DNA from 4 places in the Kitasatospora sp. NBC_00039 genome. Region 3 is predicted to be linked to each of the others. Evidence: riboswitches for the same ligand, from Rfam matches in the RefSeq annotation. Region 3 holds a riboswitch; each other region holds the start of a gene.

Region 1 (3,597 bases), 180 kb from region 3:
GTTGTTCCGCCGGTGGTGCGGCGATCACCCGGTCGAGCGGTCACCCGACATGACCATCCCGGGAGGTCGTACGCCCCGCACCCTGCGGTGGTCTCTGCCCGAAGGTCAGATGGAGACGCCGTGCGCCCGCAGGTAGGCGATCGGGTCGATGTCCGAGCCGTACTCCGAGCCGGTGCGGATCTCGAAGTGCAGGTGCGGGCCGGTCACGTTGCCGGTCGCACCGGAGAGGCCGATCTGCTGGCCGGCGGTGACGGTCTGACCGATCTTCACGCCGATCGAGGACAGGTGCGCGTACTGGGCGTACTTGCCGTCGGCGAGCTTGATCTCGACCTCGTTGCCGTAGGCGCCGCCGTTGCCGGCCTTCACCACGGTGCCGGCCGCGATGGCGCGCAGCGGGGTGCCGGTGGAGGCGACGAAGTCGGCACCGGTGTGGTGGCCGGAGGCCCACATCGAGCCGGCCACGCCGTAGGCGGTGCCGAGCTTCGGGTTGGCGACGGGGGCGACGTAGCCGGAGGTGCTGGCCACCGCGGCCGGGGCCGGGGTGGTGGCCGGGGCAGCCGGCTTGGCGGCAGCGGGCGCCGGCTTGACGGCCGGGGCCTGCGCGGGCTTGGCGGCCTGGACCGGCTTCGGGGCGGCGGCCGGCTTCGCCGAGTCCTGCGAGGCGGGCTTGGCGGGGGCGGCCGGCTTGGCGGGGGCGGCCGGCTTGGCGGCCTCGGCGGCGGCCGGAGCGGCGGCGGCCTTGGCGCCCAGCGCGAGCTTCTGGCCCGGGAAGATCAGGTTCGGGTTGGAGCCGACGACCGAGCGGTTGTGGTCGTACAGCGCCTGCCAGCCACCGTCGACGTGCTTGGCGTTGGCGATCTTCGACAGGGTGTCCCCGCCGACGACCTTGTAGCTCTCCTCGACCGGGGCGGCGGCCGGCTTGGCGGCCTCGGCGGCGGCCGGAGCAGCGGCGGCCGGAGCAGCGGCGGCCGGGGCGGCGTCGACGCTGGTGGCGCCGGTCCAGGTGCTGGTCTGCGCGGGCTTCGCGGCCGGGGCGGTGTGGGCCTGGGCGCTGATGGTGGTCACCAGCGGAAGGGCGAACGCGGCGCCGGTGACGGCGGTGGCGATACCGATGCGGGCGGCGCGGGGCAGGGCGATACGACGAGCCTGTGCGGGCATGTGGGAATTTCCTCTCCGACGCCTGCGAGGTGAGCTGTCGGGTTCGGGCTGGAGTTGCCCGGCCGCATGCGCGACTTCACCCCAAGCCGGACCGTGAATTCCGGTCCGGCGACTTACCTTTGGGTCCCCCGCTCCTGCCGTACAGAGTTCAGTTCGTACCACCGGGCAGCGGCAGGACTAGGCGTTCCACCCGGTGGCCACCCGGGCCAACGCCGGGCGGTCGCTGAACTAAAGCCCATCCGATCGGGTGAAGCAATGTCGATCTCTTGAACGGGCAACAAAAGCCGGGATGACGGTGACACTCCGAATGATCGGCTGCACAGTACGTGCACAATCGATTCACCGCGCGCCACTGATCCACGACGCTCCGCCGATTTCGGTGTCCGTCCGCATGCGATCACCTACGGAAAGCCATTCACCGACACACCCCCGGTGACCCTTGTCACGTCGGCCCCCCGGGGCGGACGATCGGGCCGTGACCAACTCCGAGGCCGGCACCCTGCGCCTGGGCACCGCGCAGGGCCGCTGGGTACTACTGGCGACGGTGCTCGGCTCCAGCATGGCGATGCTCGACGGCACGGTCGTGAACGTCGCCCTGCCCCGGATCGGCACCGATCTCGGGGCCCCGCTCGCCGCGCTGCAGTGGACTCTGAACGCCTATCTGCTCACCCTGGCCGGGCTGATCCTGCTCGGCGGCGCGCTCGGGGACCGCTACGGCCGGCGCCGGGTCTTCCTGCTCGGCGTCATCTGGTTCGCCGTCGCCTCGGCGGCCTGCGCCGCCGCGCCCACCATCGACGTGCTGATCGCCGCCCGCGCGGTCCAGGGCGTCGGCGGGGCGCTGCTCACCCCCGGCTCGCTGGCGATGCTTCAGGCCGTCTACCACCCGGACGACCGCTCGACGGCGGTCGGCCTCTGGTCGGGCCTGGGCGGGGTGTCGGCCGCGGTCGGCCCCTTCCTCGGCGGCTGGCTGGTGGACGGCCCCGGCTGGCGGTGGATCTTCCTGCTGAACATCCCGCTGGCCGCGGTGGTCGTGGCCGTGGCGTCCCGGCACGTGCCGGAGAGCCGGGACGAGAGCGCGACCGGCCGGTTCGACGTGCTCGGCGCGGCGCTGGCCGCGCTGGCCCTCGGCTCCGTCACCTACGCCCTGACCGCGGCCGGCGACGGGCTGACCCCCGGGGTCTGGCTGACCGGCGCGGCCGGGTTGCTGCTGGGCGCGGCCTTCGTCGTGGTCGAGCGCCGCACCCCGGAGCCGATGCTGCCGCTCGGCCTCTTCTCCTCCCGGCTGTTCACCGCGGTGAACCTGGTCACCCTCTGCGTCTACGCCGCCTTCAGCGGGGTGTTCTTCCTGCTGGTCGTGCAGTTGCAGATCGTCTCGGGCTTCTCGCCGCTCGTCTCCGGGCTGGCCCTGGTGCCGATCACCGTGCTGATGCTGGCGCTCTCCGCCCGGGCCGGCCGGCTGGGCAAGCGGATCGGCCCACGAGTGCCGCTCACCGTGGGCCCGCTGATCTGCGCGGCCGGCGTGATGCTGATGCTGCGGATCGGCCCGGGGGCCTCGTACTGGACGGACGTGCTGCCGGCCGTCACCGTGATGGGCTGCGGGATGGTCCTGCTGGTGGCACCGCTGACCGCGACCGTGCTGGCGGCGGTGGAGGTCCGGCACGCGGGCATCGCCAGCGGCGTCAACAACGCCGCCGCCCGCGCGGCCGGCCTGCTCGCGGTCGCCGCGCTGCCCGCACTGGCCGGGCTCAGCGGCGACGCCTACCAGGTGCCCTCCTCCGTGAACTCCGCCTTCCGGACGGCGATGCTGATCTGCGCCGGGCTGCTGGTCACGGGCGGGCTCACCGCTTTCACGACCGTCCGGGGCAACGTCCTGGCCGCCGAGGACCACCCGGTGGCCGAGCCGGACTGCCGCTACTCCTGCGCCACCAACGCCCCGCCGCTCGACCCGGGCCACCTCGCCGCCGGGGCGTCCGCCCCGCGGGCCCCCGAAACGCCCGAGGGCCCCGCCACCTGACCGGCAGCGGAGCCCTCGTACGGCTGGGAAATCGTCAGGAAATCGTCTGAGAAACCGTCAGAGGATGTCGCCGGGCGCGTACTTGGCGGCCTCCGGGTAGGCGGCCGCAACGGCCTCGACCTGGCGGACGACCTCGGCGACCTGTGCACCGGCCGCGCCGGTGAAGGAGAGCCGGTCGGCCAGCAGCGCATCCAGCGCGGCCCGGTCCAGCGGCATCCGCTCGTCGGCGGCGAGCCGGTCCAGCAGCTCGTTCTCCCGGGCCCCGGCCCGCATCGCCAGCGCCGAGGCGACGGCGTGCTCCTTGATGACCTCGTGCCCGGTCTCCCGGCCGACGCCTGCGCGCACCGCGCCCATCAGCACCTTGGTGGTGGCCAGGAACGGCAGGTAGCGGTCGAGCTCGGCCTCGATCACGGCGGGGAAGGCAC
Region 2 (3,597 bases), 2.3 Mb from region 3:
CGGGGACGTCGAGGTACTGGGTGGTGGGGGCGGTGGTGCCGGACATGGGGCCTCCTCGGTCCGCCGGGACGGTCATCGGCGGGTGTGCCGATAGCCATAAAGCTAAGGCTAATAGCCTTAGCCGTCAAGTGGTCGCCGGCGGCCTTGTCCGAAGGGCGGATGGCCGCAGGGCGTCAGACCCCCTCCACCTTGAACGGGTCGTGCTCGGCCAGCAGCTTCTCCAGCCGGGCCTGGTCCACCCGGGTGACGATCTCGTTGGTCTCCTGCTTGTCGCGGATCACCTTGGCCAGGGTGAACGAGGAGGTGACGGTGTAGAGCAGGCCGATCCCGAGGAAGGCCCGGGTCCAGCCGCCCACCGGGAGGTAGGCGATCCCGACCGCGAGGGTGGTGCCGGAGAGCGCGAAGGAGAGCACGGCCTGGATGTAGTACGCGGCCGTGGTGCGGGACTGCATCGGTGCGTTCATGGCGCCAGGATGGCCGCGTCCGACCGGGCCGCACATGAGTAGAAGTACTCAGGTGGGGGGTCGTTCGTTGACGTCCAATCACGTTCGGTAGTGTCAGTTGTCGTCAAACCCCCCAAAACGCCCATCAGATCACGTAGTGTTCCGGACCATGTCCTGCTGCCCCGGACGGATGGCTTGGAATCAGGGGCTCCTAGGATTAACGTTTGATAACGCAGCGCGGTCCGCAACGCCGTACCCAGACGGCACCGTGCGCCGTCGCCTAATCCCACCGACCGGCCTCCGGGCAGGTCAGGGAGCCGGGGAACCACGTTCCTTGGGGTGAATCGGCCGGGCCCAGGCCCAGCCGTAGGAGACCTTCCTGCTCCGAACCCGTCAGCTAACCCGGTAGGCGCGAAGGAAGGAAAGGAGCGCGCCTCCGTGGCGTCGACGCACTCTCCGGCACACCTGCCCGGCTCCCCCGCCGGCACCCAGCTGCTCGACCACCCGTGGCCGCCCGCCCACCCCGGCGAGTACGGCGGGCCCTCCGACGAGGCCGCCCCGCAGGCCGCCGAGGCCAACCGGCACCGGATGCCGCGTCAGACCCGTGGGACCGCGCCACTGCTCGGCGTCACCGCCGTCGCCGCCACCCTGGGCGCCACCGGCTTCGCCTCCGCGACCCCGGCCGCCGCGCCCGCCGTCGAGGCCCCCGACGAGACCCCGGTCGCCCTCGCCGCCGACCCCGGCCTCGCGCTCGCCGCCCGGATCCAGCAGCAGGCCGACAGCCAGCGCACCGCCGCCGATGAGACCGCCCGGCTCGAGGCCGCCAAGGAGGCCGAGGCCAAGCGTGCCGCGCAGCAGCAGGAGGCCAAGCGGGCCGCCGAGGAGGCCGAGAAGGCCAAGCTCGCCGCCATCAACCTGCCGGTGCGCGACTACAACCTCTCCGCCCACTACGGCCAGAGCGCCTCGTACTGGGCCCACCTGCACACCGGCCTGGACTTCGCCGCGGACACCGGCACCCCCGTCTACGCGGTCGGCCAGGGCACCGTCACCTCGGCCGGCTGGGCCGGCTCCTACGGATACCGGATCGTCGAGACGCTGCCCGACGGCACCGAGATCTGGTACTGCCACCTCTCCTCGATCATCAAGGGCTCCGGCAAGGTCGTCCCCGGCCAGCAGCTCGGCAAGGTCGGCGCCACCGGAAACGTCACCGGCCCGCACCTGCACCTGGAGGTGCGCCCCGGCGGCGGCGCCCCGGTCGACCCGGAGACCTGGTTCGAGCAGCGCGGCATCACCCCCTGAGGCACCGCGTCCCCTGAGGCGCCACACCGCCTGAGGCATCGCACCGCCTGGGACACCGCACCGCCTGGGACACCGCACCACCTGACGCACCGCGAGGAAAGGGCGCCCCCGGTCCGGGGCGCCCTTTCGCGTCTCACTCCGCCGGCAGCTGCGCCAGGTAGGCGTCGATCTCCTCCTGGCCCGGCTCCGGCGCGAGGTCCGGGAACTCCGCCACCAGCAGCCGCGGAAGCCCCGGCACCGTCCACTCGCCGATCAGGTCCAGCGCCGCCTCGGCCGCCGCCTCCTCGAACGCCCCGAAGTCCCCGGCCAGCTCGTCCGGCATCGGGCGCCCCAGCGCCGTCAGCTCCGCCAGATTGCGGTAGCTGCGCCGCATCAGGCCCTGCTCCAGCAGCAGCCGGGCACCGTCCGTGGCCATCCCGACCGAGAGCACCCGGGCCGCGCCCCAGCCGTCCTCGTCCAGCTCGTCCAGCCACCCGGCCGCCGCCAGCGCCTCGAACGCGGCCCGCCGGTCCTCCTCCGCCAGCTCCCGGAACGCCGCCAGCCACTCCCGCACCGCCGCCTCGTCGGCGACGTCCACGTCGTGCGCGCACAGCAGCACCGTGTACAGCCGGGGCCAGGTCACCAGGTCGGCCCGGCGCAGCAGCCCGGCCGCCACCTCGCCCTGCCACTCGGCCTCCGCGTGCAGCCGCTCCTGCCGCTTGGCGTTGAGCCGCTTCGTCGCCCGCTGGTGATCGATCAGCAGCCTCACCGCCTCGCCGTACGCCAGAGGGTCCTGCTCCGGCGCGGGCTGGACGTACAGGTGGAGCCGCTCGTACAGCAGCTGTTCCACGGCGCCCGAGGTCAGCTCCGGCCAGCCGTCGTGCATCCTGCTCTCGCCCAGCTCCAGCAGCGCCAGCACCGCCCGCAGCGGGGGTTCGGCCACCGGCGCGCGGCCCTCGGCCTCCGCCCAGGCGAGCAGGTCGGCGGCCTTGGTGCGCGGGGCGAGCCGCAGGTCTTCTTCTTCCACCTCCTGATTTTCGCAGGGAATTCTGACCTTTGACGCCGGGGGGCTGACCATCCGCCGCCCACGCGTGCGCAGCGTGGCAGTGGCACTACGGAATGTCAGTGCCGTGTGGCGCGGTGGCTGTATTGACCGAGGGGGGTGGGCTGGGATGGTGCTGCTGACCGCCGAACAGGACCGGCCAGAGCCGCTGCCCCCCGACGGACAGCGTGGTCGGTATCGACCTGGGTGCAGCCCATTTCCTCGCCGACTCGAATTCCGGCTTCGTGCCCAATCCGCGTCACGGTCGTGCCGCCGCCGGGAAGCTGGAAGCCGCCCAGCAGGCTCTGTCCCGGTGCAAGCGCCGTAGCAGTCGGCGTCGGAAGGTCGTCCAACGGGTGGTCGCCCTGCACCGCAAGGTGCGCCGTCAGCGGCTCGACCACGCGCACAAGGCCGCGCGCACGCTGGTTCGCGCGCACGACGTCATCGCGCACGAGGACCTCAGGATCAGCCACCGCTCCGCCCACCTCGGCTACGCGCTGCGCCCGGACGCCTGGGGCAACGGCTACGCGGGCGAGATCACCCGGCTGCTCTGCGAGTTCGCGTTCGGGCCGACCCGGCCTGCACCGGCTGGTCGCCCGGGTGGACGTGGCCAATGCCGCCTCCATCCGGGTGCTCACCCGGGCCGGCTTCCGGCCGGAGGGCCGGCTGCGCCACCACGTGTACCTGCGCGGCGCCTGGCACGACTCCTTCCAGTACTCCCTGCTCGCCGACGAGTGGCCACCGCGCCCGCAGCGCTGAGCACGAGAGCGAAGGGGGGTTAACCCCACCCCGCTTCGGCGGGGAGCCGGATGTCCGCCCGGCCCGCACTTTGAC
Region 3 (3,597 bases):
TAGGCGCCGTGCTCGATGCCCCAGCCGCCGTTGTGGTAGGCCGCGAACTCGGTGACCACGTGATGGTGCTGGGCGTTCAGCCAGACGAAGATGCCGTCCTGAAGGTTGTTGTGGGCCAGGCAGCGCTGGAAGGTCCAGACCCCCTCGCTGTTCTCCGGCCACTCGAAGCCGGACGCCCCGTTGGCGCCCTGGACGCCGACGGCCACGCAGTCCAGCGCCTTGCCGCCGGTCCCGGCGCCCAGGTTGAAGCCGGTCAGCCGGTAGGCGCGCGGATTGGGCTCCAGCACGGTGCGGGAGGCGACGCAGGACTCGTAGACGATGTCGTCCGACGGCCGCTGCGGGGTGCGGGTGTCCAGCGGGCCGTCCCACCAGTAGGCGTCCTCCCAGGTGTCGTGGCTGATGCAGCTGCGGAAGGTGATGCCGTGGCTGGCGTGCGGGACGTACGCGTGGTTGCCGGCGTCGCGGACCACCACGCCCTCGACCACGGTGCCGCGGGCGGCGTCGCCGAGCAGGTGGAAGTGGAGCCCGTACCGGCCGAGGACGGGGGCGGTGACCGGCGCGGCGCCGTCCGGTCCCTTCCAGGTCTCCTTGGTCTCGGCGCGCGGGCCGACCCAGCGCAGGGCGGCGTGCCGGACGTCCGCCCGGCGGGAGCTGGTGACGTGGACGTGCGCCCGGCCCGCGGCGCTGCCCTCGACCCGGACGCTGCGGGTCAGGTTGAGCACCTCCGCACCGACCGTGACGCCCCCTCCGGCCGACACCCGCGGGTGGGCGTACTTCAGCGGTGCCCCCAGGGTGACGGTGGATCCGCTGACGGACCGGACGGGGACGAGGTCGTAGCGGGTGGAGAAGCCGTCCTCGTCCGGCGGGCCGGTCGGGGTGACGGCGAGTTCGTCGCCGGGCTGCCAACCGGCGGGCGGGGCGGCCAGGGTGACGCTGGTGTCGCCGGCCCGCAGCTCGCCGGCGGCGCGGACCCAGGCCGTCCTGGCGGCGCCGTCCAGCCGCAGGTACCCGGCGCCGGTGACCCAGAGGCCGACGTCGGTGTCGACCACCTTCATGCCGTCGCCCTGGAACCGCTTCTCGTCGACGGCCGGGAAGCGCAGGGTGTGCACGGCGGCGCCGTCGGGGGCGAGGGCGAGGATGCCGCGGACCTCCACGTTGCCCGCCGAGGCGAGGGTGACGGTGCGGTCGGCGGCGAAGGTGAGCGTGCCCGACGGCTCGACCAGCAGCGAGGCAACGGTGGCGTCGGTGTCGAGCAGCACCTTGTCGGTGATCCGGACGGCGCTCTGCGGGCCTGGTGTCCTGCCGCCCCAGCCGGCCGGGTCGGACCAGCGGCGGCCGCCCTGGTCGACGGTGGGCACCGCGGCGGGCTGCCCGGGTGCGGCGGGGGTGCCGTCCGGGGTGCCGGCGGGAGGCGGCGCCCCGTGGTCCATCCCTGCCGCGTCCGGGTCCGTCCCCACCGTGCCCGGGCCCGTCCCGTCCGGGTGCGTCCCCGCCGCCTCCGGGCCGCCCAGCGAGCGGCGCAGGATCTCCTCGCCGCTGACCGCCGCGAACACCGTGCCGACGGCGAGCCAGCGCAGCATCGTCCGGCGGCGCACGGGAGTTCGGGGGCCAGCGGGCGGGATGTCCGGTCTGCGCCGTTTTGCCCCGCGGTACACCCGGCGACGCTCTTCCGCCGGCCGACCGGCGTCCGGCTCCTCGTCCATGGCCATCGTTGCGTAGCCCTCCCCCAGACGGCCGCGTCAGTCCTGACCCTCTGAAGCATAGGCAGTTGCGTTGACCCCGACGGGCGTTGCGCGAAAACGGTCATTTCTGATCATGATGGACAGCCATACGGCGCGCGTTCCGCAAACCGTGACGAGCATCACACATGTTTGCGGTTTGAACTTAAGTCTGCTTAACGTGCTCCCCGTTCGTGGCCACACGGACCCAGCTCATCCGCAACGCCGAGTCCTGCCGTCGGGTGCGCTGGCAGCGCAGAAACGCACCACGGCAGGAGCGGGGGAACCACAGGTAAGTCGCCCCGGACCGGTCCGCGTACCGGTTCAGGGCTAGGGGTGAAGCCGCGTCCACAGCGCGGCCGGGCAACTCCAGCCCGAATCCGACAGCTCACCTCGCAGGCGTGGGAGAGGACCGCATCTTCATGCTGCCCACCAACGGCACCCGCCTGTCCGGCCGTACCCGTCGCGCGATCGCCACCCTCGGCGTCGTCGGCATCGGCCTCACCGTCCCCTGCCTGACCACCGGCACCGCCTCCGCCGCCTCCGTCGCCACCTGGGACAAGGTCGCCCAGTGCGAGAGCACCGGCAACTGGAGCATCAACACCGGCAACGGCTTCTACGGCGGCCTCCAGTTCACCAACAGCACCTGGGCCGCGTTCGGTGGCACCGCGTACGCGGCCCGCGCCGACCTCGCCACCAAGGACCAGCAGATCGCGATCGCCGAGAAGGTGCTCGCCGTCCAGGGCCCCGGCGCCTGGCCCGTCTGCTCCGTCCAGGCCGGTCTGACCAAGGGCGGCACCCCCGCCGCCGTCGACACCACCACCGCCGCCAAGCCCGCCGCGCAGACCCCGGCCCCGGCCGCCAAGCCGGCCGCCCAGGCGCAGCCCCAGGCCGCCGCCAAGCCGGCCGCGCCGAAGGCCGACCAGGCCCCGGCCTCCACCGACTCCGCCAAGCCGCAGGGCGGCCACAACTGGTCGCAGAAGTGGCAGGACAAGGCCGCCTCCAACGACTACACCGTGGTCGCCGGCGACTGGCTCGCCTCGATCGCCGACAAGAACCACGTCCAGGGCGGCTGGGAGCGGCTGTACGAGCTCAACCGCTCCACCCTGACCGACGGCCCGCACGTCATCTACCCGGGCCAGCACCTGACCTTCGGTGACCGCGCCAAGGACCAGGCCTCGGACGAGTCCGGCAAGAACTTCGACTGGTTCAACCGCTCCTCCGGCAACTCCGGCCAGGCCGCCGCCGGCACCACCGCCGCCAAGCCGGCCGCGCAGGCCCCGGCCGCGCAGGCCCCGGCCGCCCAGGCCGGCACCCAGGCGCCCGCGCAGGCCGCCACCGGCAGCATGGCCGCCGCGGTCGCCTTCGCCGAGTCGAAGGTCGGTCAGGCGTACGTCTACGGCGGCACCGGCAACGGCGGCTGGGACTGCTCCGGCCTGACCCAGGCCGCGCTGCGCGCCGCGGGCATCTCCGTGCCGCGCGTCGCCGCCGACCAGGCCGCCGCCTCCACCCACGTCTCGCTGGACGCCCTCAAGCCGGGCGACCTGCTGTTCTGGTCCAACAACGGCCAGGACTCCGGCGTGTACCACGTCGCGCTCTACATCGGCGACGGCAAGTACGTCGAGGCCGCCAACCCGAGCTCGGGCGTGCGCACCCAGACCATCGCCAACTGGGCCCCGGACTTCGCCGGCCGGGTCTGACCCGCAGGTGCGGCTCCCGAGCCGCACCGGTACGCCGCAGCCCCCGGGGAGAGTCCGGTCGCTCCTCCCCGGGGGCTGCGCCGTGTCCGACCGTTCCCGCCGGGCGTGCGACGCGAATCGTCGGACACGCCCCGGGCCTGCCCGCCGACGGCGGCGAGCGGGGTGGCGAAGACCGTGGT
Region 4 (3,597 bases), 4.6 Mb from region 3:
CGGATCTGGTCCAGCTCGGAGAGCTTGGCGGAGGTCTCGGCGCGGCGCTGGTCGAGCCGGCGCTGACGGGCCACCACCTCGTGCAGCGTCTCGTTCTGCCGCTCGGCCGCCTGGTCCAGACTGCGGGCCCGGGAGAGGTAGCCCTCGGGGTCGGTGGAGAGCATCAGCTGGACGGTCTGCGCCATGCCGCCGCCGCGGTACTCGGCGCCGGCCACGGTGGCGAGGTCGCCGCGCAGCTGGTTGAGCTCGTCCTGGGCGACGGCGACCTGCTGCTGGAGGGTGCCGGTCTCGTGCTGGAGCCGCTGCTGGGCGTCGAGCGCCGCGTTGTGCTTCTCCGAGGCCTGCTCGGCCTCGTCGTAGAGCTGCTCGACCTGCGTCTTGACGTCCGTGCGGCTGGAGGGCGTGTCCGGCGGGCCCGGCGCGGCCTGGGCGGTGCCGTCACCGGCCATGCCGAGCACGGTGGTGGCCGCCGCTGTCAGCACCAGCGCACGGGCGAGCGCGTGCGCTCCTGACAGCGGGGAACGGCGGTGCACGGCCATGCGACGGTGGCTCCAATCCTGCGGCCCGGCCCCGCCGCCGCACCGGGGGCGGGCGGCTCGTGAGCGGGAGTCCGGTGGCAGACGTTAGCGAGTCCGGGCGATCGAGTCCAAACCCCTCCCAACCCAAATATTTGACCCTCAATCGGACATCTGCCCGAGCCGCCGGAAAAGCCGCAGGCCCGGCCTCCCACGAGGGGAGGCCGGGCCTGTCGGGGCCGATGCGGATCAGACGCGCACGATGGCGGAGATCGGCAGCATGGTGGCGGTCTCGTACCGGACCACCGCGCCGGGCTTCGGCGCGTGGATGACCTGGCCGCCGCCCACGTACAGGGCGACGTGGCTGGCGTCGGCACGGTAGATGATCAGGTCGCCGGGCTGGGCGTTGGCGATGTTGGTGCCGACGTTGGTCCCGTAACCGGCCTGCTGCTGCGAGGTGCGCGGCAGCGAGACGCCCGCCTGCGCATAGGCCCAGCCGGTGAGGCCGGAGCAGTCGAAGGAGCTCGGGCCGGTGGCGCCGTAGACGTACGGCGAACCGAGCTTGCTCTCCGCGGCGGCGATCGCGGCGGCGGCGCGCGAGCCGTTGGCGGCCGGCGCGGCGGGCTTGGCGGCGGCCGGCGCCGAGGACGACGCACCGAGGTCGGTGCGGCTGTTGTCGCGGGAGGCGCGGTCGGCGTCGGCCTTGGCCTTCGCCTCGGCCTTGGCGGCGTCCGCCTTGGCCTTCGCCTCGGCGGCGGCCTTCTCCTCGGCCGCGCGCAGCGCCTGGCGCTCCTGCTCGGTCAGCGTGTTGAGCAGGTCCTGGGCCTTGGCCAGCTTGCCCTGGACCTCCTCCTTGGAGGCCTTCAGCTGCTGGGTGGTGGTCTCCAGCTCGCCGAGCTTGGCCTGGGCCTCGTTGCGGTCCTGGTCGAGCTTGCGCTGCTGCTCCTGGAGGTCCTTCAGCGCACCGGACTGGGTGCTGCTGGCCTGGGTCAGCGCACCAGCCTGGTTCAGGAAGTTGTCCGGGCTGGACGAGAGCATCAGCTGGACGGTCGACGATATGCCGCCGTTGCGGTACTGCTCGCCGGCGATCTCGGCGAGGCCGCCCTGGGCCTCGGTCACCGAGGCCTGCTGACGGGCCACCTGGTCCTGGAGCTCGCCGACCTGCTTCTGCAGCTCCTGCTGCTTGGCCTGGGCGCCGTTGTACTTCTCGGTCGCCTGCTCGGCCTGCTCGTTGAGCTGGTCGACCTGCTCCTTGACCTGGTCCTTGGTCGGCGTCGGGTCGGCGTGGGCGCCGGACTGCGCAGAGAGGGCGACGGCAGCGGCGGCGACACCGGTCAGGATCGAGACCCGGGCGCGGCCGGCAGGCTTGGGACGACGATGGGACGCCACGAAGGCGGACTCCTTCTTCCAACGCCCGCCTACCGGGTGAGCTGACGGGTTCGGGCCGGAAGCGTGCCCTACGACGCCTCACCGGCCGTTCCAGCGGCCGACCTGGCGCCGATTCACCCCGGAGGAACATGGTTCCCCGGCTCCGCTCCACAGCGCCCCCGACTGCTGGGCTCCCCGTCGGACCGGTCTGCGACCCGTCCCGCTGCTTCACGAACTCGGCGGTAAACCCCCGCCGCCACCCAGGCTGGGTGATCGACTGTGCGGTGGTTCGAGGCACGACCCTAGTAACAGAACCGTGATCCGTTCAAATCCTTGTCAGAAAAAAGACGGAAGAATACCCAAGTTCATTTGTGAATATGACCGGGTGTGACCAGCAACCTACGCGGAGCTGATCATTTCTCACATACGGCCGGGAACGCCGACGCCACCCCCGCTCGGAGGTGGCGCGGATCACAGGGCCGGATCCCGGCCCCTGGGCGTGTCGGTCCGTCAGACCCGGCGGATGGTGTTGATCTTCATCGCGTCGGCCTTCATCACCTTCACCACATCGCCGGTGTGCGGCGCGTGCACCACCATGCCGTTGCCGATGTACATCCCGACGTGGCTGCGGTCGTCGCGGTAGATGATCAGGTCACCCGGCTGGGCCTCGGCGAGCGAGGGCACCCGCGAGCCGTAGTTGGCCTGCGCCTGCGAGGTGCGCGGCAGCGAGACGCCGGCCTTCCCGTACGCCCAGACCATCAGGCCGGAGCAGTCGAAGCTGTTCGGCCCGGTGGCGCTCCAGACGTACGGCGAGCCCTGCTTGCTCATCGCGTTGGAGACGGCCGCCCCGGCGAGACCGGAGGCCTGCGGCAGGCTGCCGAGGTCGGCACGCTCGCTACCGCGCGAGGCCCGGTCGTCCTGCTGCTGGGCGGCCTTCAGCGCGGCCCGGTCCGCCGCACTCAGCGAGTTCAGCAGGTCCTGGGCCTCCTTCAGCTTCTTGTTGACCTCGGCCTTGGACTGGTTCAGGTCCTTGGTCGTGGTGTCCAGCGAGGCGAGGATCGCGGCGGCCTCGGTCTTCTGCTGGTCCAGCCGGCGCTGCTGGTCCTGGAGGCCCTTGAGCGCGTCGGCCTGGCTGGAGCTGGCCTGCTGCACGCTGGAGGCCTTGTCCAGGTAGCCGGACGGGTCGGAGGAGAGCATCAGCTGCACGGACGGGTCGATGCCACCGGTGCGGTACTGCTCGCCGGCCACCGCGGCCAGCCCGCCCTGAAGCTGGGTCATCTGGTCCTGGCCGCGCGCCACCTGGTCCTGGAGCTGGTCGGCCTGCTTGCGGAGCTGGTCGGCCCGCTCCTTGGCGCCGTTGTACTTCTCGGTCGCCTGCTCGGCCTCCTCCTGGAGCTGGTCGATCTGCGCCTTCACGTCCTCCTTCTTGGGGGACGGGGTCGGCGCGGCGTGGGCGGCGACCTGGGCGGAGAGGGCGACCGCGGTCGCCGCGGCAGCGGTGAGCACGGAGACCCGCGCGCGGCTCGGCTGCTTGGGACGGCGGTGGGAGGCCAAGTGACCGGCTCCTTCTTTTTACGGACTCACCCAATCGAGTGAGAATCCGGAAAATAGGTTTGACGCCAGACCCTAGTGAAGATCCAGGCTTTGCGCCACTCCCCCGTTGGCGTGAACTCCGCCCCGCCGCCATGACTTCACGAGATCGCCACAGCATCGC

Evidence for each region. A riboswitch is a leader RNA that binds a small molecule or an ion and turns the genes downstream of it on or off. The one in region 3 is predicted to bind cyclic di-AMP.
Region 1: linked by a shared signal. The riboswitch ahead of OG286_RS07335 (peptidoglycan DD-metalloendopeptidase family protein) and the one ahead of OG286_RS08115 (transglycosylase family protein) in region 3 are both predicted to bind cyclic di-AMP.
Region 2: linked by a shared signal. The riboswitch ahead of OG286_RS18255 (M23 family metallopeptidase) and the one ahead of OG286_RS08115 (transglycosylase family protein) in region 3 are both predicted to bind cyclic di-AMP.
Region 4: linked by a shared signal. The riboswitch ahead of OG286_RS28260 (NlpC/P60 family protein) and the one ahead of OG286_RS08115 (transglycosylase family protein) in region 3 are both predicted to bind cyclic di-AMP.

The regions. Positions count from the first base shown of each region.
Region 1 covers NZ_CP108289.1:1,613,515-1,617,111, forward strand. The annotation lists gene OG286_RS07335 (peptidoglycan DD-metalloendopeptidase family protein) at 106-1,158, opposite strand; cyclic di-AMP (ydaO/yuaA leader) riboswitch at 1,163-1,322, opposite strand; gene OG286_RS07340 (MFS transporter) at 1,634-3,172, shown strand; gene purB (adenylosuccinate lyase) at 3,230-3,597, opposite strand, start outside.
Region 2 covers NZ_CP108289.1:4,134,310-4,137,906, reverse strand. The annotation lists gene OG286_RS18265 (alpha/beta fold hydrolase) at 1-46, opposite strand, end outside; gene OG286_RS18260 (YiaA/YiaB family inner membrane protein) at 174-464, opposite strand; cyclic di-AMP (ydaO/yuaA leader) riboswitch at 711-869, shown strand; gene OG286_RS18255 (M23 family metallopeptidase) at 882-1,742, shown strand; gene OG286_RS18250 (hypothetical protein) at 1,876-2,748, opposite strand; partial or broken gene OG286_RS18245 (transposase) at 2,952-3,287, shown strand; gene OG286_RS18240 (GNAT family N-acetyltransferase) at 3,364-3,522, shown strand.
Region 3 covers NZ_CP108289.1:1,790,301-1,793,897, forward strand. The annotation lists gene OG286_RS08110 (hypothetical protein) at 1-1,595, opposite strand, end outside; cyclic di-AMP (ydaO/yuaA leader) riboswitch at 1,973-2,133, shown strand; gene OG286_RS08115 (transglycosylase family protein) at 2,120-3,418, shown strand.
Region 4 covers NZ_CP108289.1:6,354,731-6,358,327, reverse strand. The annotation lists gene OG286_RS28265 (NlpC/P60 family protein) at 1-539, opposite strand, end outside; gene OG286_RS28260 (NlpC/P60 family protein) at 765-1,904, opposite strand; cyclic di-AMP (ydaO/yuaA leader) riboswitch at 1,915-2,069, opposite strand; gene OG286_RS28255 (NlpC/P60 family protein) at 2,394-3,437, opposite strand.